DNA from 4 places in the Paractinoplanes brasiliensis genome. Region 3 is predicted to be linked to each of the others. Evidence: riboswitches for the same ligand, from Rfam matches in the RefSeq annotation. Region 3 holds a riboswitch; each other region holds the start of a gene.
What was found. A riboswitch is a leader RNA that binds a small molecule or an ion and turns the genes downstream of it on or off. The one in region 3 is predicted to bind cyclic di-AMP.
Positions count from the first base shown of each region.

Region 1 (5,692 bases), 5.0 Mb from region 3:
ACGTGAGCTCCACCTCGCTGGACACCGTGGCCAGGTCGGCGATCGCCACGGGCGTGGTGCTCGTGGCGGTGCAGGCCGCGACGCTGCCGACGGTGACGGTCAGGGCCTTCGAGCGGGTGATCGAGGGCGCTGTCGCGGTGATGGTGACCGGGGCGCTGGAGCGGGCGGCGTCCGCGGCGGCGCTGACCGTGACGGTCGTGGACTCACCCGCGGTGACGGTGGCCGGCTCGAACGAGACGGTCACGCCGGCCGGGGCGGAACCGGCGGTGAAGGTGATCTCCTCGGCCTCGCCGTTGACCAGCGCGGTGGTCGCCGTGATGGTCTTGGACTCGCCGGGGCCGACCGAGGCGCCCGCCGCGGACAGGGTGAGCGTGAAGCTGTTGCCGTCGTAGCACTCCTCGTCGTTGCCGGCCACGTTCACCGAGGTCCACGACGCCTGCACGGCCTTGTACTCGGTGCTGCACAACCCGTACAGGTCGGTGGCGGCGGCAAGCGAGTAGGCGCGGGCGGTGTTGCCGGGCGTGGTCGTGTTGACGTACCCGGTGTTCGAGACGAAGTACGCGTCGAGGGCGCGGAACCAGATCTTCGCCGCCTTCTCCTTGCCGATGCCGGTCACCGACTCGGCGCCGCCGCAGACGGGCGAGGTCCCGTACGGGGTGGCGCCCGAGCCCTCGGCCAGGTTGAAGAAGAAGTGGTTGGCCACGCCGGAGGAGTAGTGCACGTCGACGCTGCGGGTGGACGTCGACCAGCAGCCGTGCGAACGCCCGTCGAGGGTCGGGTTGTACATGTAGCGCAGCGGGGTGCCGTTGCCGTTGATGTCGATCTTCTCGCCGATGTCGTAGTCGCCGGCGTCCTCGCTGCTGTCCGCGTAGAACTCGACCATGCTGCCGAAGATGTCGCTCGTGGCCTCGTTCAGACCGCCCGACTCCCCGGAGTAGGTCAGGCCGCCCGGCACCACGTTCTCGGTGACGCCGTGCGACATCTCGTGCCCGGCCACGTCCAGCGCGACCAGCGGCTCGGCGTTGCCCGCGCCGTCGCCGTACGTCATCTGGGCGCCGTCCCAGAAAGCGTTCACGTACGAACTGCCGTAGTGCACGCGGGAGGGAACACCCCGGCCGTCGCCGAAGATGCCGTTGCGGCCGTGCACGTTCTTGAAGTAGTCGAACGTGACGGCGGCGCCGAAGTGTGCGTCCACGGCAGCCGACTGGCGGTCGGAAGCCGCGCCGTTGCCCCAGGTGTTGTCGGCGTCGGTGAACGTGGCGCACGTTCCCGACGTCCGGTTGTTCATGTCGCAAGTGGACCCGTTACCCCGTACGGGGTCGACGAGGTTGAACGAGGCGCCCGAGGGAGTGCTCTCGATCGTGACCTGGCCCGAGTAGATGCTGTTGCCCGTGCCGGCGACGTTCTCGATCTCGTCGTAGGAGCCGACGACCTTGCCGGTCAGCGCGTCCGTGATGACATGGAACCGCGACGGGGTCTGACCGTCGGGCTGCCAGCCGGTGATGACGGTCTCCCACGACAGCTTGCCGACACCGCTGCTGGCGTCGACGAACAGCTCCGGCGAACCGGTCTTGGTGATCGTGCCCTGGAACTGGCCCTTGGCGATGGCGCTCGCGCTCGCGGCGGTCACCGTCGGCTTCGTGCCCAGGCTGAGCGGTTTGGCCAGGCCCGCCGACGCTCCGGCGAACTTCCCGGCCTTCGTACGGATGACGAGGTCGCCGCCGTAGACGCGCAAACCGTCGTACGTGCGGGTGTAGCGGACGATGCCGTTCTTGTTGGTGTGAACCGCGAAGCGGTCCTTGGCGGACTTCTTGATCGCCGGTCCGGCCTGGTCGATCAGCGACGAGCCGGGGGTGACCGGCGCGGCGGAAGCGGTTGTGGCTGTGGCCACCAGGCCCCCACTGGCCAGGGCGATGGCGCCGGCCAGCGCGACAGCAAATCTCACGTGTGTTCCTCTCCCACGAGGGCGGACATCCATGTCCGTCTATGTGAGAGATCTTCACACTTGAGGATCCCCGGCGGGGGAAAACACTTGTAAAGCTTAAGTTTCCATTTAGTTCAGTCGATGTCCAGCGTGATCCGGCGCAGCTCACGGGCCGATTCGCGCGGACCGTCGCCTGTCCACTGGGTGGGACGGCAGCCCGGCCCGGCCACGAGGGCCGAGCCGGGCGCCCACAGGCTCAGAGAGCCAGCCGCTGACCCGGGAAGATCAGGCTCGGGCTCTTCAGCACCGGCTTGTTCAGCTGGTACAGGGCCTTCCAGCCGCCCTTGACGTGGTGCTTGGCCGCGATCGAGGCCAGCGTGTCGCCCGGCTTCACGACGTAGTGCTTGCCGGTCGTGGCCGCCTTCGCAGCGGTGGCCTTCTTCGGCGCGGTGGCCTTCTTGGCGGTGGCCTTGGGGGTGCCGCCCTTCTTGCCGCACGTCGGCCAGGCGCCGATTCCCTGACCCTTCAGCACCTTTTCCGCGATTTTGATCTGCTCGGCCTTGGTGGCCTTGTTCGCGGTCGAGGCGTACTTCGTTCCCCCGTACGCCTTCCACGTGCTCCGGCTGAACTGCAGGCCACCGTAGTAGCCGTTGCCGGTGTTGATTTTCCAGTTGCCGCCGGACTCGCACTTGGCGATCGCGTCCCAGTTCACACTGGCCGCCTGGGCGGGCGACGCGGGGCCGAGCAAACCGACCGCTCCCGCGAAACCGGCGACGGTCAGGCCGAACGCGACACGGGTCTTCTTTCCGAGCTGAGCCATGAAAAGCTACCTCCACGCCTGCGAGGTGAGCTGTCGGGTTCGGGCTGGGCTGCCCGGCCGCGCGCATCGGCGGCTTCACCCCGAGACGCGCGTGCCGCAAAAGGGCAGCAGCGCGTCGAGGAACTTGTGGGTCCCCCGCTCCATGCCTTGGGTTCGTTTCCGCACGGGCGGCGGCAGGATTCGGCGTTCCGCCCGGGGTGCCCACGATTGCGGGACTGGCCGACGGTAACCACGCGACCGCCCGTACGGCCAAGCCTGGAAGGGCGATCGTGAGCTTGTTCTCATCGATGCGGAACCGGGAAGGCGCGGCCGTGGTCCAAGGATTTGTGATTCGTGTCCTAGTTACGTTTGCGCTGGTCTGCGGCTTGTTGACGACCTCGGCGTGCGGGGGCGGCGAGGTTCCCGGCGACGCCGCTCGCATCAAGGTGAAGCTGGCGGCGAGTGACGCCGCGCCGGTCGCTCAGGCCGTCAACAGGTTCGGTTTCGACCTGTTCCACGAGGTCGATCGGGAGGACAAGAACACCATCACCTCGCCGCTGTCGGTTTCGGTGCTTCTCGCCATGGTCGCGGCCGGGGCCGACGGTGACACGGCGACCGAGATGGCGCGGGTGCTGGGGCTGCGCGAGGGGCGCGACGAGCGGGTCGGTGCGCTGCTGCGCGAACTGGCCGGCGCCGACGACGTGACACTGTCGGTGTCCGACGCGCTCTACAACAGCGGGACGCTCGAGGACGCGTACGTCGATTTTGTGCGGCGCAGTTTCGGCGGAACGGTGGAGAACGTCGACCTGGGTTCGGCGGAGACGGCTCGCAAAATCGACGAATGGGTCGACGAGAACACCGGCGGCCGCATCAAGGGCATCGCCCGCGAGCTCGGCCTGCCCAGCGCGCAGGCGGTGCTCGTACTGGTCAATGCGGTGTATTTCCTCGGCAAGTGGCAGCGCGAGTTCGAGGACACGCGCGACGAGAGATTCACCACCGCGGGCGGGCCGATAGTGGTGCCGATGATGCACCTGACCCACGCGTCCTTCGACTATGCCGAGCGTGACGGTTTCCGGATGCTGCGTCTCCCGTACGGGGAAAAGGGGCGCTACGGCATGGAAGTCGTTCTTTCCGCGAGCGGGCGAACCGCCGGCGCCGCCGAGTGGCAGGCCCTGAAAAGCGAGCTCGCCCCGCGCGAGTTCGACGATGTGGCTCTGCCCCGCTTCGAGCTGCGCTGGGAGGGTGATCTCAAGGCGCCGCTGCGCGAGCTGGGCATGGCGAGCCCGTTCGACGCGGGGCGCGCGAACTTCCGCCCGATGTCCCCCGACGGGCGGTGGCTCGAAAAGGTCTATCACAAGACGTATGTGCGGGTGGACGAGAAGGGCACCGAGGCGGCCGCCGTCACGGGCGGGGCCATGATGACCTCGGCCCGCGTCGATCCGGTCGTGTTCCGCGCCGATCGGCCGTTCCAGTTCACGATCTCCGACCAGCAGACCGGCACGATCGTGTTCATGGGAGCCGTACGGGACCCGCGTTAGCGCCCGACGGCGACCGGGCACACTCGCCTCCGCGGACTCCGCCTCCGCGAACTCCGCCTCTCCGCACGCGGCGAGATCGCCGGGCTCGACGAGGTGGCCGGGCTCGACGAGGTGGCCCGGCGTAGCGGGAGCACCCGGCTGCTCAAGGAGGGCTCGGTGCCTGCGGCCGGTCCTGTCAGCCTGAGGCGCGACGGCCGGGTGCGGCACCCCGGCCGGCCGTCGCGCGCTGCCCGCGCCGGCAGTGCGGCACCAGCATGTCGGTTCCGGGCAGGCGACGCCGGCCCGCGGTGGCCTCAGGACAGTCGGATCGGGTTGACGATGTCGGCGGTGATGGTCAAGGCCATCACCGCCCCGCCGAGGACGATCAAGACCATCGTGGCCGGGAACAGCCGGGTGAAGTCGACCGGGCCGCCGGCTGGGCGGCCGCGCAGGCGGCGGGCGAAGTCGCGGACGCGCTCGAACCAGACCACCGCGATGTGGCCGCCGTCGAGCGGCAGCAGGGGCAGCAGGTTGAACACGGCCATGAACAGGTTGAGGCTGACCAGCAACAACAGAAAGGTGGCCCACAGGCCGCGTTCCACGGCCTCTCCCCCGAGGCGGCTCGCTCCGACCATGCTGATCGGCGTGTCGACGTCGCGTTCGCCGCCGATCGCCTGGACCACGGCAGGAATCCGCTCGGGGAACGCGGCGAGCTGGACGGCGCTCGCCTTCAGGAGGTCGCCGGTGAACACCGCCGTCTCGGACAAGCCGCCTTCCACATATGCCGGGGGCGGCTGCGGGGACGCACCGATCCGCCCCTGTGCGACGTCCACGGTCAACGTCAGCGTCTCGCCGCCGCGGCTCACGACCAGCGCGGTGGGGCCGTCGGCGGCCCGTACGGCGGTCAGCACGTCGACCTAGCGCGGAGTGGCCGTGCCGCCGATCGATTCGATCCGGTCGCCCGCGCGCAGGCCGGCCTCAGCCGCCGGGCAGACAGTGCCGACGCAGGAGGTGGCCGCGACGACCGGCTCGGTGACCGGGCTCAGGTTGGGAAGGCCCACAGTGAGGGCCATCGCGTAGAGGATCGCCCCGGCCAGGATCACGTGCATGACCGGGCCGGCCAGCATGACCGTGGTGCGCTTCCACGCCGGGTAACGCCACATCGCGCGCGGCTGCTCGTCCGCGCTCAGCTCGTCGAGCGAGGTCAGGCCGGCGATGTCGCAGAACCCGCCGATCGGCAGCGCCTTCAACCCGTATTCCGTTTCGCCACGCCGGAACGAGAACACCGTCGGGCCGCGGCCCACGAAGAAGCGCCGCACCTTCATGCCGAACGCGCGGGCGGCCAGCATGTGCCCCGCCTCGTGCCACGCGAGCGACAGGCAGATGCCGACCAGAAAGAGCAAGGCCCCCACGGTGTACGCCAACACGGGCCCGATCGTAGGGGACGGCACC
Region 1 covers NZ_SNWR01000001.1:6,562,882-6,568,573, reverse strand. Annotated here, with positions in the region: gene C8E87_RS29480 (M4 family metallopeptidase) at 1-1,945, opposite strand, end outside; gene C8E87_RS29475 (LysM peptidoglycan-binding domain-containing protein) at 2,181-2,744, opposite strand; cyclic di-AMP (ydaO/yuaA leader) riboswitch at 2,746-2,908, opposite strand; gene C8E87_RS29470 (serpin family protein) at 3,110-4,261, shown strand; gene C8E87_RS47010 (site-2 protease family protein) at 4,555-5,151, opposite strand; gene C8E87_RS47005 (site-2 protease family protein) at 5,158-5,652, opposite strand.
Region 1: linked by a shared signal. The riboswitch ahead of C8E87_RS29475 (LysM peptidoglycan-binding domain-containing protein) and the one ahead of C8E87_RS06810 (C40 family peptidase) in region 3 are both predicted to bind cyclic di-AMP.

Region 2 (5,692 bases), 1.5 Mb from region 3:
GCCTACGGCTGGTCGAGCCACCGCTCGCTGCCCGCCGTACGCGACCAGGTCGGCGCCGCGCTCGCCAGCGCCCGGCTCGACGGCTGGGAGGGCCTGGTCGAGGCCCAGCGCGACTACCTGGACGCCTTCTGGGACCACTCCGACGTCAAGGTCGAGGGCGACCCCGAGGTGCAGCAGGCGGTCCGTTTCGGGCTGTTCCACACGCTGCAGGCGGGCGCTCGGGCCGAGCAGCGGCCGATCGGCTCCAAGGGTCTCAGCGGCCCCGGCTACGACGGCCACACGTTCTGGGACGCCGAGAGCTTCGTGCTGCCGGCGCTGACGTACACACAGCCCTCCGCGGCGGCCGACGTGCTGCGCTGGCGGCACTCGACGCTGGACCTGGCGCGGGAGCGGGCCCAGACGCTCGGCCTGCAGGGGGCCGCGTTCCCGTGGCGTACGATCCGCGGGCAGGAGTGCTCGGCGTACTGGCCGGCCGGCACCGCGGGCTTCCACATCGGCGCCGACATCGCCGACGCCGTACGCCGTTACGTGCAGGCCACCGGCGACTACGACTTCGAGCGCGAGGTTGGGCTGGAGCTGCTGGTCGAGACCGCGCGGCTGTGGCGCTCGCTGGGTCATCACGACCGGCACGGGCGGTTCCACATCGACGGCGTGACCGGTCCCGACGAGTACACCGCCGTGGTCAACGACAACATCTACACCAACCTGATGGCCCAGCAGAACTTTATGGCGGCCGCCGACGCCGCCAAGCGTCACCCCGACCTGGCGCGGAAGCTGGGCGTGGACGACGAGGAGACGGCGGGCTGGCGGGACGCGGCGGCCGCGGTGCACATCCCGTACGACCGGGAACTGGGTGTTCACCAGCAGTCCGAGGGCTTCACCCGGCTGCAGGAGTGGGACTTCGAGGCCACCCCGCCCGAGGCGTATCCGCTGCTGCTCAACTACCCGTACTTCGACCTGTACCGCAAGCAGGTGGTCAAGCAGGCCGACCTGGTCATGGCGATGTACATCCGGGGTGACGCGTTCACGCCGGAGGAGAAGGCCCGCAACTTCGCCTACTACGACGCGCGGACCGTCCGGGACTCGTCGCTGTCGGCCTGCGTCCAGGCCGTTCTCGCGGCCGAGACCGGTCATCTGGAGCTGGCGCACGACTATCTGGGCGAGGCCGCTCTGATGGACCTGCACGACCTGCACCAGAACTCGCGGGACGGCCTGCACATCGCGTCGCTGGCCGGCACGTGGATCTCGCTGGTAGCCGGTCTGGGCGGCATGCGCGACTTCAACGGTCAGCTCTCGTTCGCGCCGCGCCTGCCCAGCCGCATCAACAACCTGGAGTTCTCGCTGCTCTGGCGCGGGCTGCGGCTGCGGGTGAACGTGACCGCCGACGAGGTGACCTATTCGCTGCGCAACGGCGGCGGATCGGCCCGTCTGGTGATCAACCACCACGGCAAGGACGTCGAGGTCACCCAGGTCAAGCCGGTGACCGTGCCGATCCCGCCGCCGCACCCGGTCGGCCCGGCGCCGATCCAGCCCCAGGGCCGCGCCCCGGTGCGGCGCATGACCAGCTGACACACGGCAACGAAAAAGGCCCCGGGTCACACCCGGGGCCTTTTTCCTGGTCGATGACACTTACAGCATCGACACGTGCACGTGGTCGGTGTGGTCACTCGGACCGCTGTACGAACTCCAGCCGCTGGCCGGGAACCAGATCTGCTTGTACCAGATGACGTAATAGATGCCGAGCTTGTCGGCATTACGCACCAGAAACGCCATCAGGTTGTTGCCGTACCTGCGGGTGTCGGCATTATGAGCGGGCGCGAAACCGCGGTTCTGCAGCGACCAGTCACAGGCCCGGCCCTTGGGATGCTCGAACGGCCCGCCGTTGCGGTGACAACCCACGAATCTGTTGAAGCCGGCCTTCTTCACCTCTTTGTACATGTGATGTGTACGCGCGGTGATGCAGCCATTGGTGGTGGGGTCCGCCACGTTGCAGCCCTCCGGCGAGAAACCGCCGTCGGAATTGCGCGGCGCGGGGGTGGCGGACGGCGATTTCGCCAGCACCAGACCATGAGTGAGGCTTTCGCCGCCGACCAGCGCGAGCGCCTTGTCGGCCGCTTCCTTCTGCTTCCTCATCGCGACGAGGTTGGTCTCGTACTTCTTGACCTCGGCGTCGAGGGCGGCCTTCTTCGCGTTGACGTCGCGGATCGCCCGGTTGAGCTCGGCGAGCTTGCGGTCCTGCATCGCGTTGATCTCTTCGAGCGAGACCGCCTTGGCCAGGAAGTCGTCCGAGTTCTGGCTGCCCAGCAGGAAGCCGGCAGCCCCCAGGTGGCCGGTGCGGTACTGCTGGCCGGCGATGGCGTTGACCTCGGGCAACAGTGAGAGCCGCTTGGCCTCGGCGACTCTGATCTCGGTGGCCAGCCTCTTGCGCGCCGCTGTGGACTTGGTCACCGCGGCCTTGGCGGCGACGAAGCGCCGGTTCGACGACTCGATCACGTCGTCGAGGGTCGCGTTCTTGCCCACGGTGTCGCCCGACGTGCCCTCATTGGGGGCGCCCGAGTCGCCGGGCTCGGCGCCGGCCGGGGACGCGGGCACGGCCAGGAAAGAGATGGCCACGATCGGCGCCAGGGCAAGCATCAGCCACCGGCGGGGTCGTACGGTCAATGCAGTTCCTTCCGGTAAACCGCCGACCGGGTTAGCTGACGGGTTCGGGACGGAAGCGATCCCTACCGCTTGCGCGGATGCACCCCACTGACCTGGTTCCCCGGCTCGCCTCGCGGCGATTGGGCGGTGGTCTGCCGGCACCTCGGGGGCGGTGCCACGGCGGCAGAACCGGCGGCCAGTTTACCCGAGAGTTCAGCGAGCTTCAGGATCAGAGAATAGGCAATTTGGTAGCCGTCCGAACACATTGCGTAATTGTCGTCACGCGGCGTCGCCGGCGAATTGCATCGCGTGCGATAACTGTCGATCTCGTGATGAAGTCGGTATGGTCGGGTCGGTCTCCACCCCCAGGGGGCCGCCGCCTAATCGTCCATTCGACGAGCCGGGGAACCAATTTTTCCGGGGTGAATCCGCGTCCCGCGCGGTAGGGATCACTTCCGTCCCGAACCCGTCAGCTAACCCGGTCGGCGGCCGACGGAAGGAACAAGAGTGCGGCACAAGACTGTCCGGCGACGAACGGCGGCCCTGCTGGCCCTGCTCGTCGCGCTCTCCGGGCTGACCCTGGCGGTGGCCGGTCCGGCCGCCGCTGCGCCGGGTGACAACGGCGACGACGGCGAGGGCGCCCCCAAGTCCCTGATCCAGCAACTCGAGGTCGCCTCCAAGGGTTTCCTGGAGGCCAAGGAGGCCCTGGCACGGTCCAAGACCCGTCAGGCCCAGCTCGCCGCGAAGCTCAAGGAGCTCGACGCCGACCTGGCACCCCGGCAGGACGCCATCGACGAGATCATTCAGAAGTCGTACCGGACCGGCCGTCTCGGCCCGATGACCGCGCTGCTGGCGGCGGACTCGGCCGGTGGCTTCCTCGACCGCGCCGAGACGCTCGAAACCGTCGCGGTGCGGGAGAACCAGGTCGTGGCCGACCTGAAGGCGACCCGTGACGCCCAGCGCAAGGCCAAGCTGGCCATCGACGCCGAGGTCCGTGACCAGCAGCGGCAGGTCAACATCATGGCCAAGCGCAAGGTGCAGGCCGAGACCGCGCTCAAGGCGGCCAACACCGGTGGCTCGGACCGGACGGGCGAGGACGCCAAGGAGCCGACCGACGGCGGTTCGAGCAGCAAGGCCACCCCGGCGCCGCGCAACCGGGACGGCTCACTGCCCGACGAGGGGTGCACCGAGAACGACCCCACCACCAGCGGTTGCCTGACGCCGCGCACGCTGCACGCGCTCAAGCAGGCGAAGGCGGACGGTTTCACGCGCTATGTGGCGTGCTTCCGTGAGCAGAACAGCGGTGAGCATCCCAAGGGGCAGGCGTGCGACTTCGCGGCCGAGAAGAAGGGGTTCGGTGGCGTCGCGTCGGGTGGTGACAAGGCGTACGGCACCCGGCTGGCCAACTACTTCATCAACAACTCGAGTCGGCTGGGCGTGCTCTACGTCATCTGGTTCAAGCGGATCTGGCTGCCTTCGAGCGGGTGGAAGGCGTACTCGAGGGGCAACGGCGACCCCTCGAGCGACCACACCAACCATGTGCACCTCTCGGTGCGGTGACCGCTATTTGTTGACGTAGGACTCGTATTCCTTCAGCACGTCGTCGGTGGGGCCGTCGGCACGGATCGTCCCGGACTCCAGCCAGATGCAGCGTTCGCACGTGTCGCGGATCGACTGCTCGCTGTGGCTGACCAGGAAGACCGTGCCGGCCTCCTTCCGCAGGTCACGCACCCGTTGCTCGCTGCGCTTGCGGAACTTGGCGTCACCGGTGGCCAGCGCCTCGTCGATCAGCAGCACGTCGTGCTTCTTGGCAGCGGCGATCGAGAAGCGCAGCCGGGCCGCCATGCCCGACGAGTACGTCTTCATCGGCAGCGAGCTGAAGTCACCACGGTCGTTGATGCCGGAGAACTCGATGATGCCGGCGGCCTGCGCCTTGACCTCGGCCGGGGACATGCCCATGGCGAGGCAGCCCAGCTCGACGTTGCGCTCGCCGGACAGGTCGTTCATCAGCGCCGCGTTCACGCCCAGCAGCGACGGCTGGCCGGCCGCGTAGATGCCGCCGCCCCGCTCGACCGGGAGCAGGCCGGCGATGGCCCGCAGCAGCGTCGACTTTCCGGAGCCGTTGGTGCCGATCAGGCCGATCGCCTCGCCCTTGTAGGCCACGAAGCTGACACCCTTGACCGCGTGCACCTCGCGTACGGCGGCGCTCTTCTTGCCTGTGATGATCCGCTTGAAGCTGGCCAGCGGAGTGTTGGCGCCGGGCGCCACCGAGCCGTAGACGCGGTAGACGATGTGCGCGTTGTCCGCGATGACAGTGGGTTGCCGCTCGGTCTCAGCCACGGCCGTAGCCCTTCTCTCCGCGCCAGAAGTAGACGTAACCGCCGAAACTCACCACTGCCGTCCAGATCACAGCCTGCAGCCAGAGCAGGCCGATCGGCTGGGCCAGCTCGACGTTCTCCATCAGCGCGTGCCGGATCAGCTCGATGAAGATCAGCATCGGGTTGGCCTCGACCAGGGTGAGCTTCCAGCCGTCCAGTCGCTCGGCGAAGAACGTCACCGGGTAGAGCACCGCGGAGCCGTACATCCAGATGCGCAGGATGTACGGGATCAGCTGCCGGATGTCGGTGACCTTGGAGATCAGGCGCGACACGAACAGGGCCAGCCCGGCGTTGAAGAGCGACTGCATGATCAGGGCCGGGATCAGGAGCAGCCACTCGACCGTGATCGGCTCGCCGGTGAACAACACGATCGCGACGAGCACGACGATCGAGGCGACCATGTTGCGCACCTCGACCAGGGTGACCGCGATCGGCAGGCTGGCCCGGGGGAAATGCAGCGCCCGGATCAGGGCCATGTTGGCCGTGATCGACTGCGAGCCCGCCTGCACCACCGACTGCGTGAACCCGAAGATGAAGACGCCGGCGCAGAGGTACGCGATGAAGTTGTCGACGCCCTGCTTGGTGTTGATCAGCACACCGAAGATCAGATAGTAGACGCCGGCGTTGATCAGCGGGGTGAGGAGCTGCCAGACCACGCCGAGCTTGGTGCTGCC
Region 2 covers NZ_SNWR01000001.1:3,110,354-3,116,045, reverse strand. Annotated here, with positions in the region: gene C8E87_RS13840 (glycoside hydrolase family 65 protein) at 1-1,569, shown strand, start outside; gene C8E87_RS13835 (coiled-coil domain-containing protein) at 1,630-2,661, opposite strand; cyclic di-AMP (ydaO/yuaA leader) riboswitch at 2,665-2,797, opposite strand; cyclic di-AMP (ydaO/yuaA leader) riboswitch at 3,008-3,144, shown strand; gene C8E87_RS13830 (coiled-coil domain-containing protein) at 3,148-4,200, shown strand; gene C8E87_RS13825 (ABC transporter ATP-binding protein) at 4,204-4,980, opposite strand; gene C8E87_RS13820 (ABC transporter permease) at 4,973-5,692, opposite strand, start outside.
Region 2: linked by a shared signal. The riboswitch ahead of C8E87_RS13835 (coiled-coil domain-containing protein) and the one ahead of C8E87_RS06810 (C40 family peptidase) in region 3 are both predicted to bind cyclic di-AMP.

Region 3 (5,692 bases):
AGGGCATGGGCTGGTCGGAACGCACCGAGTAGGTCTCGACCGGGATACCGCGCATGGCCGCGCGCCGGGCCAGGATCAGCAGGTTGCCCCGGTCGCCGTACGTGGAGAGCAGGTCCGGATAGATCCAGACGATGCGCAGGACGCTCTCAGTTGACACGGTCCAACTCCGCTCGGATGTCCTGGAACGCCGTGTAGTTGGCGATCACCTCGAGGCGGCCCGGCGGCACCGACCGGATCGCCTCCTCGAAACTCAACACGTGCCGGAAGGCGATTCCGTTCACCTCGAGGCGTACGGCGAGGTCGAAGGCCCGCTCGCCGGTGATCAGCACCGGCCGGTCGTGCAGCGGCGAGAAGTCGACGTCGTACAGCCAGGAGGTGTCGAAACCGTCGGGGTCGCGGGCGTTGATGGAGAGCAGGGTCGGCGCCTGCTCGGCCATGTCGAACGCCTCCAGCCAGCTGGCCGGGTTCTTGGCCAGCAGCAGGCGGATGTTGCGGCCCTCGCGGTCGACCTGCGCGTACCGGCCGGCGACCGAGGCCACCGTGGCGAGCCGGGGGAGCGCCTCGATCGGGCGTACGCCGAACTCGGCTGCCACGGCCAGCGCGGTGGCCGCGTTGCCCAGGTTGACCGTGCCGGGCAGCTGCAGCTTGACCAGGTGCCAGTCGCCGCGCGGGTCGATGACGCCGTCGTCCTCGACGCGCCACTGGGCCTGCGGGCGGCGCAGCGAGCAGCCGGTGCACCACCAGTCGCCGTTGGCGCGCTCGATCGGATCACCGCTCTCGGGGCACACCCACGAGTCGTCCGTCCAGCGCTGGCCGGCGCTGAACCAGGTGAGGTGCGACGCGCCGCGGGCCGCCCAGACCACCATCGGGTCGTCGGCGTTGGCCACCACCGAGATGTCGGGGTGCCCGGCCAGCGCGGTGCGCCACATCTGGGCCATCATCGCGACCTCTTTGGCCCGGTCGAGCTGGTCGCGCGAGAGGTTGAGCAGCGCCACCACGCGCGGGTTGGTCTCGTCGATCACCCGGGCCAGGTAGTGCTCGTCGACCTCGAGCACCGCGAACGGCGTCGAACCCGCCTTGGCCAGGGCCGACGTGTGCCCGGTGGGCATGTTGGCGCCGAAGCCGTTGGTGGCGACCGGGCCGAGCACGCCGAGCGCGGCGGCGGCCAGCCGGGTCGTGGTGGTCTTGCCGTTGGTGCCCGAGATCAGCGCGATCGCGCGTCCGGCGGCGAGGTTGCGCAGCAGGTCGGGATCGATCTTGAGGCCGATCCAGCCGCCGATGACCGAGCCGTCGCCGCGGCCCGCGGCCCTGGAGAGCGCGGCCGCCGTTTTCGACACCGAGGTCGCGACCTTGGCCCGCAGAGGCATCTTCCCGTCCGTCACGGAAGACGAGGGTACCGGACCCGGCTGTCACGTCGAGTTGCCGAGAGTCCGGTTCCCGGCACCCGTACGGCCGGATCCGGAGTCGCATTGAGATCAACCATTCGGCGGAAACCATTTTGGCCGGTGAGAAAGGTTTGAACGGCGGAAGAGTGAAATTGCGGCCTGCGTCACCCGAATGGTCGTGAAGAAATATGTGTTCTGATTCACCCGTAACCTTAGACGCTCGGTAATTCGGCACTTACGAGCCGTAATGGCATTTCTCAGCTCCTGGTAACAAATCGGACACCACTCTCTGTGCCAAACACGCTCTGTTACTGAATCGGTTCCCCCGGGCCGCCCGGAATCGGTGTAGCAAGGTCTGGCCGGGAGCACCCGCTGCCCGGCTCGCGACGACCTGGTTCACGCCGAGCCCTGCCCCGGGCCGGTCGAAGCGACCACCCGCACCAGTTACAACCAACGAAGGCATACGGGGGCAGGGACGGGGGAACCATCACCGGTCCACTCCGCGCCATCCGCTCCGATGGCGAGCACGGAGAACCTTGGGGTGAAGTCGCGTGAGCGACCGGGCACACCTTCCCGCCCGAACCCGACAGCTAACCTCGCAGGCGTGCCGGAGGGACATCTCTACCGTGCACGAACACAGTTCGAGCCGTGGCCGCCGTTCGATCGGCGCCGGCGCCATCGCACTGTCGCTGGGTCTCTGCCTCTGCGCAGGCCAGCTGATCGCCCCCTCGCCCGCCGGCGCGGCCCCGATCGTCACCGCGGCGGCTGCCGCCAAGGCGAAGGTCAAGCCGTCGGTCCGCAGCTCCATCTCCACGCGATCCGTCACGTACGGCGGCAAGATCAAGGTCACCGCGAAGTACATCAACCCGGCCAACGGCAAGGTGATCACTTCGGGGACCGTCCGCCTGCAGGCGCTCCGCAAGAGCAAGTGGGTCAACCTGTCGGCCAAGGCGCTGGGCAAGACCGGCAGCGTCACGCTTACCGGTGAACCCCACGTGAGCGGCGCGGTTCGCGCCTATTACGTGGGCACCCCGACCTACAAGGCGGTGGCCGGCGGCAAGTTCTCGGTCACCGTCAAGCCGAAGTCGGTCCCGGCCCGCACGAAGATCATCAACGAGGCGAAGAAGCACGTCGGCTCGCTGTACAAGTTCGGCGCGGCCGGCCCCAGCCGGTTCGACTGCTCGGGCTACACGATGTGGGTCTACAAGAAGGCCGTCGGCAAGAAGCTGCCGCACAAGGCCAACTCGCAGCAGAAGTACGGCAAGTCGATCGCCAAGGGCAAGAAGCAGATCGGCGACCTGATCGTCTTCCGTAGCGGCTCGTACGGTAGCCACGTCGGCATCTACGCCGGCAGCGGATACATGTACGACTCCCCGCACACCGGCGCGCGGGTGTCCAAGCGCAAGATGTACGGCTCGAACTACGTGGTTCGCCGCCTGGTCTGACGAGTTGAGCGGGACGCGCCCGGTTCGGGTGCGTCCCGCTTGCTCGTTCCCCCGAGGCGGTCGCGGGTCACTCCTGCCCGGTCGGGTCACGCTCCTTGTTCCGTACGCGTGGGGTCCGGATCTGCCGAGCGGTCCCGCCCCGTCATGGACCCGTTCCGGCCGGGACATCCCCGGTGCCCCCACCCGGTCCCGCCCTGCGGACTGGTCTCCTCCGCACGGCTCCCGATCATTGAGCCGGAGCCCCATGGCCGGCCTGCCGTGAGTCACATCCCCGGGGTTGGCTCTGCCCCGGAACCGTAATCCCCACGGCTGGCCTGTCCCGGTCGCTCATCCCCGCGGCCCGCCTCTGCGGCCGGCGCTTGGCTTGCAGCTCGTCCCCGGAACGCCGGGCCGCCCCACGCGGCCCGGCGTTCCTCTGTACCCGGTCCACGTCTGTGCCGAGCTCTGCCCGTACTTGCAGCGTTGGCGCCGGATTGCCGCTCCGGCCGCAGCCCCCTGAGAGCTCCACTTTCCTCCCCGGTGGGGGTTGACAACGTGGCCGTCTGGGGGTTTTGGGCGTGTTCAGGGTGGTTCTTGACAGGGTGGCCGGGAGGATGTCGGAAACCGGACCTCGTTGATCATGCCCTTGCCCTCCACTTCGTGACCACCTCGTTGAGCTGGGGTTTCGTGTGCGAATCGGGTTCGCGACCCTGCTCATTCGGCTTGCGGGTGGAGGGAAGTGGAGTAGAGTGGAGTGCAGTGGCAGGGCCGAAGTCGAACCAGACCTGAGGGGCCTGCCGGCCCGAGTTGACAGGCGGACCGCGAACCGCCCGGGGCAGGGGGTAAGGGGCCGATGTTTCTCGGCACGCATACTCCGCGCCTCGACGACAAGGGGCGGCTGATCCTTCCGGCGAAGTTCCGTGATGAGCTGGCGGGAGGTGTCGTGATCACCAAGGGGCAAGAGCGCTGCTTGTACGTGTTTCCGATGCCCGAGTTCCAGCGCATCGCCGGCCAGCTGCGGGAGGCGCCGGTGACGAACAAGGCGGCCCGGGCTTACAGCCGGGTCTTCTTCGCCAGCGCGCACGACGAGGTCCCGGACAAGCAGGGGCGGGTCACCATCCCGGGTCACCTCCGGGCATATGCGGCCCTCGATCGAGAGCTCGTCGTCATCGGCGCGAGCACTCGTGTGGAGATCTGGGACAAGCAGTCCTGGGAGGACTACCTCGCGGCGAGCGAAGACGAGTTCGCCGACATCGAAGAGGGGGTGCTGCCCGGCGGACTGTAGGCACGGCACCCGGACGGGCCCGCGAAGGCCCGGGCGCTGCCGCTTCCGTACTGCGAGATCTCCAGCCGCTCCCGCTCCTGGCGCCTCTTCCCCGGCGCCAGGCGCGTGTCCGGCCAAGGGCGAGCCCGATTGGCAACGGGCACGAGCGGATGGGGATCTGGCGGTACGGGCGGGCGTCCGGGATGTGCCGCGGAACGGGTGACGTGCGCGGGCGTCGGCACGAACAACCGGCAGGTCGGTGCCGGGCAGGACGCGCGTGACAGTCGGAGTGGGGCGATGGGGGTCGACATGGGGGAGCTTCGCGGCACACACGTGCCGGTGCTGCTCGAGCGCTGCCTCGAGCTGCTCGACCCCGCACTCCGGTTGCCCGGTGCCGTGCATGTCGACTTCACGCTGGGCCTGGGCGGTCACGCCGAGGCGGTTCTCGAGCGCTATCCCCAGGTGACGCTGGTCGGGCTCGACCGCGACACCGAGGCGCTGGCGCACTCACGGCACCGGCTCGCGCGGTTCGGCGAACGGGTGCGGCTGGTGCACGCCGTCTACGACGAGTTGCCCCGGGTGCTCGACGAGCTCGATCTGGCCGCGTTCCACAGTGGCCTGTTCGACCTGGGTGTCTCCTCGCTGCAGCTCGACGAGGCCGACCGCGGTTTCGCGTACGCACAGGACGCGCCGCTCGACATGCGGATGGACCAGACCTCCGGCTTCACCGCCGAGCAGGTCGTCAACGAGTACGAGCCGGGTGATCTCGTACGCATCCTGCGGGCGTACGGGGAAGAGAAGTTCGCCACACGCATCGTCTCGTCGATCGTCCGCGAGCGGCAGAAGGGCCGGATCACGTCGACGGCACGGCTGGCCGAGCTGGTCAAGGACGCGATCCCGGCCGCCGCGCGACGAACGGGTGGAAATCCCGCGAAGAGAACGTTTCAGGCACTACGTATTGAGGTAAATGGCGAACTCGCCACGCTCGAGGCCGCCATCCCGGCGGCTTTGGACGCATTGGCGCCCAACGGGCGACTTGTGGTGATGAGCTACCAATCTTTGGAGGACAGGATCGTCAAGCGCGCGTTCACCGCGAGGACGCGCAGCACCGGGCCGATCGACCTGCCGGTCGAACTGCCCGGGACAGGTCCGACACTGCGGCTGCTGACAAGGGGGTCGGAGCCGCCCAGCGAGCAGGAGGTCGCGGACAACCCGCGGGCAGCTTCGGTGAAGCTGCGCGCGGTCGAGCGTCTCGACCGCAACGGAACACCCGGGGCCGCCCGCGAACGGCCCCGAATGACTACAACGCACGGGGGACAAGGGCGGTTACGCCCGGGGGAACGTGAAGAGGGGGAGGGGAGAGCATGAGCGAGCGCGCCAACGCGCCGCGGTCGGGGGGCCGGGCCGCGGAAGAGCGCCGTCCGGGCACCGGTCGGCGTGACACAGGGTCGAGCCGCGATGCGCAGGCCCCGGGAAGTGCCGGCCGGGGGGCGCGGCACTTCGCCGGAGCCGAGGACGGCGAACCACGCCGTTCCGACACGCGCCGGTCAGGGATCCGGGGCGGGGACGACGCGCGGACGCCGGCCGAGGCGCGCCGCGAGCGGGACGAGCGCCGGGGG
Region 3 covers NZ_SNWR01000001.1:1,605,648-1,611,339, reverse strand. Annotated here, with positions in the region: gene C8E87_RS06820 (type 1 glutamine amidotransferase) at 1-157, opposite strand, end outside; gene C8E87_RS06815 (MurT ligase domain-containing protein) at 147-1,367, opposite strand; cyclic di-AMP (ydaO/yuaA leader) riboswitch at 1,827-2,005, shown strand; gene C8E87_RS06810 (C40 family peptidase) at 2,012-2,830, shown strand; gene mraZ (division/cell wall cluster transcriptional repressor MraZ) at 3,663-4,094, shown strand; gene rsmH (16S rRNA (cytosine(1402)-N(4))-methyltransferase RsmH) at 4,383-5,441, shown strand; gene ftsL (cell division protein FtsL) at 5,438-5,692, shown strand, end outside.

Region 4 (5,692 bases), 610 kb from region 3:
TCGCGGAACAGGTCGTCGTCGCCGAAGGTGGCCGGATCAATGCCGGTCTCCATCAGCGGAGCGTCACCTGCGTCGGTCATGGTGCACCTCCGGTCGGAACGGGCCTCAGCGTCCTACCGAGATGCCCGTGCCGACGGTCAGCAAACCCCCGCCGGTACGCTTGGTGGCCATGAAGGGCCTGTGGACCCCGGCGTGGATCGCCCGCCACGTCCTGGCACTGGTTCTCGCCTCGGGCTGCCTGGTGCTGGGCTGGTGGCAGTTCAGCCGTGCGCAGGAGGGCAACTCGATCAGCTGGGGTTACATGTTCGAGTGGCCGGTGTTCGCGGCCTTCGTCGTGTTCCTCTGGTGGCGCGAGGTCCAGCTCGCCCGCAAGAAGGGCCGCCTCGTGAAGGCCGAGGAGCCGCAGGCTGCCGCGGGCGAAAGGCTCCCAGGTTCGGCTGTTACCGTCGGCCGGCCGGTACGCGTGGCCACTCAGTCCTCCACGCCGGAGGACGACCCCGAGCTCACCGCGTACAACGACTATCTCGCCTGGCTGAACGCCACCCCCGGCGCCCGCCCGAGCGACTATCCCGGATAGGAAAAGAACGATCGTGAAGGGTGCCCTGACCCGTTATCGGATCATCGCGTGGATCGTCGGCGTGGTCCTGGTCGCGCTCGTCGTGGTGGGCATGCCGCTGAAGTATCTGGGCGACGACCCGGTCGTCGTCGAGGCGGTCGGCCCCGCGCACGGTTTCCTGTTCATGGTCTATCTGGTGGCGACGTTCGACCTGTCCCGCCGTGCGCATTGGGCGTTCGGCCGGATGCTGCTGGTGATGCTCTCGGGCACTGTCCCGTTCCTGTCGTTCTGGGCCGAGCGTAAAGTGAGCCGGGAATGGGTGCCGGCCGAGGAGCCGGCGAAAAGTCCAGTTTGACAGCCGAGTTCGACGCATTGCTTCCGTCGAATTACTAGCTGCTATCGGGATCATTCACGCAAAGCGGTCCATTGTCTTAAATCACTCTGTGACCCCTTGCATTTGAATCTTTCGCCGATAGGTTGATCCGGTTGGTTCGGTCCGCAGCCACTCCCCCTGGTGGCGCCGGCCAACGCCGCCGAATCGATTGAGCCGGGGAACCACGTTCCCGGGGCGAATCCGCGTCAGCGCGGTAGGGCCTTCTTCCCGCCCGAGCCCGTCAGCTGACCCGGTAGGCGGCCAGGCGGAAGAAAGGCCACTGACCGGTGCCCCACCCCCGTACGAGGCTTCGGGTCCTCGTCGTCGCGGCGATGGCTGCCGCGATCACCGGCTCCTTCCTGACGCCCGCGCAAGCGGCGCCGTCCGAGACGGAGCTCAAGAAACAGATCGAGACGGCGTCCGACAAGCTCGAGGACGTCACCGAGCAGTACAACGCGATGAACGTGGCCCTGAAGAAGACCCAGGCCGACGCCAAGAAGCTGCAGGCGTCTCTGGCCCCCGCTCAGGCCGCGCTCAAGGTCGCGAGCGCCCAGGTCGGCAACCTGGCGACCACGTCCTACAAGCAGGGCCGGGTCGGACCGATGAGCGCGCTGCTGTCGGGCACACAGGACGGCCTCATGGACCGCATGAGCTACCTCGACATGCTGACCCGGGCCAACCAGCGCGACATCGACACGTACACCGAGGCGACGCAGAGCTTCAACGAGCGTCAGGCCGCCCTCAAGGCGACCCAGACCAAGCAGACCGCCCAGCTGCGGGCGCTGTCGACGCAGAAGGCGGCGATCCAGAAGGACCTCAAGAAGCTCTTCGAGATGCGTGAGGTCGCGTTCGGCCAGGCGCAGGAGTCGGGCAGCAAGTACGACGGCCCGATCCCGGAGATCTCCGGCAAGGCCGGCATCGCTGTCACGTTCGCGTACAACCAGATCGGCAAGCCGTACCTGTTCGGCGCGGGCGGTCCGGGCAGCTACGACTGCTCCGGCCTGACCTCGGCGGCGTGGCGGGCGGCGGGCAAGTCGCTGACGCACCAGACCAAGTCGCAGTGGAGCGAGACCAAACGCATCAGCCGCGACGACCTGAAGCCGGGCGACCTGGTGTTCTATCGCAGCCTCGGGCACGTGGCGATCTACGTCGGCGACGGTCAGATCATCGACGCGCCGCGCGCCGGCACGGTGGTCAAGAAGCGCACGATCAACATCATGACCCCGTACGGGTACGGACGAGTCGTCTAGGGCCCACGCACGGAGAAGGCCGGTACCCGACTCGGGTACCGGCCTTTCGCGTCTGTGAGTAACGGGGGGTGATGCGGGGTGGAACGTCAGGCGGCCTGCAGGCCCTCGGCCCGGGCCAGCTCGCGCAGCCGGCCGAGCGCCTGGATCTCGAGCTGGCGGATCCGCTCGCGGCTCAGCGAGAACCGCGAGGCCACCTCGGTCAGCGAGTGCTCGCGGCCGTCCTCGAGGCCGTAGCGGGCCCGCATGATGCCGGCCGACCGGTCGTCGAGGTGGTTGAGCAGCCCCTCGATGCGCTGGCGCTCCAGGGCGGTCAGCACGATCTCTTCCGGTGACGGGGCGTCGCTGTCGGCGACCAGGTCACCGAGGTTGGTGTCGCCGTCGTCGCCGACCGGGGTGTCGAGCGACACCGTGTCCTGGGCCCAGCGGGTGAGCTCGTTGACGCGCTCGACGGTCACGCCGAGAGCGGCCGCCACCTGCTCGGGCTCGGGGTCGCCGCCGAGCTCACGGACGAGCTGGCGGGTCACGTTACGCATCCGGTTGACGTCCTCGACCAGGTGGACGGGCAGGCGCACGGTGCGCTCCTGCTGGGCGATGGCCCGGCTGATCGCCTGGCGCACCCACCAGGTGGCGTACGTCGAGAACTTGTAGCCGCGCTCGTAGTCGAACTTCTCGACGGCGCGGACGAGACCGGTGTTGCCCTCCTGGATCAGGTCGAGCATCGGCATGCCGGAACGCACGTAGCGCCGGGCGATCGACACCACCAGTCGCAGGTTGGCCCGGATGAACAGGTCCTTGGCCTTCTGGCCCTCGGAGACCAGGCGCTCCAGTTCCTCCCGGCTCACACCGCGCCGGACCTCGCCGCTGTCGAGCAGGTGCTCGGCATAGAGGCCCGCCTCGATTGCCTTGGAGAGCTCGACCTCCCGTGCGGCGTCCAGCAGCGGAGTCCGGGAGATCTCGTGCAGGTAGACGCCAACGAGGTCGCGCTCCTCGGCGACCTGGTCGGTCCGCATCACGGTGTTCTTCTCCACGTTGCCCACGGTCCCCTCATTGCCTTCACTAACCCCGTTACGGGCGATACCTGTATCCATCAGTTCCTCCCCGTAACGTCCGCAGTTCGCACATTGCGGTTACTGGCATCTACACAACAATTGGCTGCCTGTACTGATTCCGGCTGGTGGATCGAAAGTGTCACGAATGCCTGGGGGAAGGCTGAGAGCCGCATGCGTACTTCCTGTACAGGGCTTTCGTGCCCGGTGGCTCGTGCCATCCGGCATTCGGTCGCGCGACCGGTGGCGGTCGCTCCGACAGAGGCATACCCGTTGCAAGTCTCATGACACCATCGGCCCCTCGTCCCTCACAGCGACGCCCATCACCAATGACCTTGGGACGTCCGTCACCACCCAGTACGTTGCTTGGGCGCGCCAGGTTCATGTGCTGGATCGACAGCTTCGGGCCGGGCTTGAAACAAAAGACACCACAAAAAGATCCCGACGCACCACCGAAACGGGACCACCTGCCACAATGCGGCACGCGGCAGCGCAGATCACTAGCCCACCCGGGTGACCTCCCTGCGAGTGACGCCCCTCTGACAACGGTTCGGCGCCGGCGCCCCATCCGGATGTTGAGGTGACGAACAACACAGTGCTGATGATCGCGGGAGGGGCACGATGGGCGTCATGGGGAACGGGCGCACGGCTCTGATCACGGGTGGAACGGGTGGCCTCGGGGTCGCCGTAGTGACGGCCTTCATCGCCGAGGGGTGGCGTGTGGTCACCCCCGTACGCGCCGGGTCGGTCGGCAAACTGCCCGAGGGGGCCGTGCCTTTGGTGGCCGATCTCACCGATGAGACGGAAGTCACCACGGCCGTCACCGCCGCCGTGACAGCGCGGGGCCCCGAGGCGCCGTTGCGCGCGGTGATCAACCTGGTCGGCGGGTTCGCCACCGGCCCCCTGATCGCGGACGCTCCGTACGCGGGGCTCGTGGCACAGCTCGACCAGAATCTGCGCCCGACCTATCTCGTCACCCAGGCCGCCCTGCCCCACCTCGTCGAGGCCGGCGGCGGCAGCATCGTCTGCGTGTCCTCCCGTACGGCGTTGTCGCCCTTCCCCGGCGGCTCGGCGTACGCGATTTCCAAGGCCGCCGTGCTCGCCTTCGCCGCCTCGGTCGCCGTGGAGTACAGGTCGAAGAACGTGCGCTGCAACACGGTGCTGCCCAGCGTGATAGACACCCCGGTCAACCGGGCCGCGATGCCCGACGCCGACTTCGGCAAGTGGGTGCGCCCCGAGCAGATCGCGCCCACGATCCTGTTCCTGGCGTCGGAGGCGTCCGCGCCCACCAGCGGCGCCCAGATCCCGGTGTACGGCCGGGCGTAACGGGCTCAGAGCGTCTCGGTGAACTGCTCACCGGCCACGGCCAGAGCGGCCACGAGCGGGCCGCCGGCGACGATCATGCTGCGCACCGAGTGGCCCGGATCGGGCGCCGCCCGCCCGGCCAGGTGCGCGTGGATCGCCGCGGACACCTGGTCGGGGGTGCCGTTCGCGTCGATCACCACGAACGTCGCGAACTCGGGCAAGGAGTAATAGGCGGCGCGCGCCGCGGCCAGGTAGTCCAGCGTCTCGCTGTCGTAGCCCCGAGCGTCGATCCGGTCGCGAGCCACCTGCGGGTCGACGTCGAGGAAGAACGTGACGTCGGGGGCGCGGAACAACCGGTAGGCCAGTCGCGCGCGGCGCTCGGCGGCCGGTTTCGCCGACCGGGCCCGCAGGCTCGCGTACTGACAGAAGGCGTAGCGGTCCATCACGACCGTGCCGCCGGTGACCGCACGGCGCAGAAGCGTGCGCAGAATGGCCAGCCAGCGCAGCACCGACTCGACGGCGAGCATGCCGCGGCGGCCGAGCAGAGCGTCGCCGTCGCTCTTGCCGAAAAGCCGGGCCAGGCGCCCGAACCAGTGGCGGCCGCCCGCGTTGCGGCGATAGGCGGCACGCACACCCGCGGCGCTCAACTCGCGTGCCAGGCGGTGGGCCTGAGTGGTCTTGCCCGAGCCGTCTATGCCGACCAGGGCGATCATGCCGGGGGCCGGAACCCTGCCGTGCGTCATGCCATCCAACGGTAACGGGCGGGCGCACGCGCTGTTCTCAAGCGAACGGCGGGTCCGGCGTACCAAAATGGGGTTTTGTCCGGTGATTCGCAGGGGTGGCGATTCAATCAGAGGCGGCCCGGGTAGTCGTATCCGACATCGAACCGCACACGTCGACAGGGGGAAACACCATGCCGCACCGGGTGGACGAGGGGCTGGCGGGGACACTCAAGATGGTCGCCTCCACCTTGAAGAGCGCCGGCATACCGTTCGCCCTCGGCGGCAGTTTCGCGGTCTACGCGCACGGCGGGCACTCCAGCGACCACGACGTCGACTTCCTGCTGCGTGAGCAGGACAAGGACCAGGCCCTGGCCGAGCTGGCCAAGGTCGGCTTCCGCACCGAGCAGCCGCCGGAGGACTGGCTGGTCAAGGTCTACGAC
Region 4 covers NZ_SNWR01000001.1:2,214,067-2,219,758, forward strand. Annotated here, with positions in the region: gene C8E87_RS09710 (DUF6158 family protein) at 1-80, opposite strand, end outside; gene C8E87_RS09715 (hypothetical protein) at 170-577, shown strand; gene C8E87_RS09720 (DUF3817 domain-containing protein) at 591-911, shown strand; cyclic di-AMP (ydaO/yuaA leader) riboswitch at 1,078-1,204, shown strand; gene C8E87_RS09725 (C40 family peptidase) at 1,262-2,179, shown strand; gene C8E87_RS09730 (sigma-70 family RNA polymerase sigma factor) at 2,266-3,267, opposite strand; gene C8E87_RS09735 (SDR family NAD(P)-dependent oxidoreductase) at 3,856-4,551, shown strand; gene C8E87_RS09740 (dTMP kinase) at 4,557-5,273, opposite strand; gene C8E87_RS09745 (nucleotidyltransferase) at 5,444-5,692, shown strand, end outside.
Region 4: linked by a shared signal. The riboswitch ahead of C8E87_RS09725 (C40 family peptidase) and the one ahead of C8E87_RS06810 (C40 family peptidase) in region 3 are both predicted to bind cyclic di-AMP.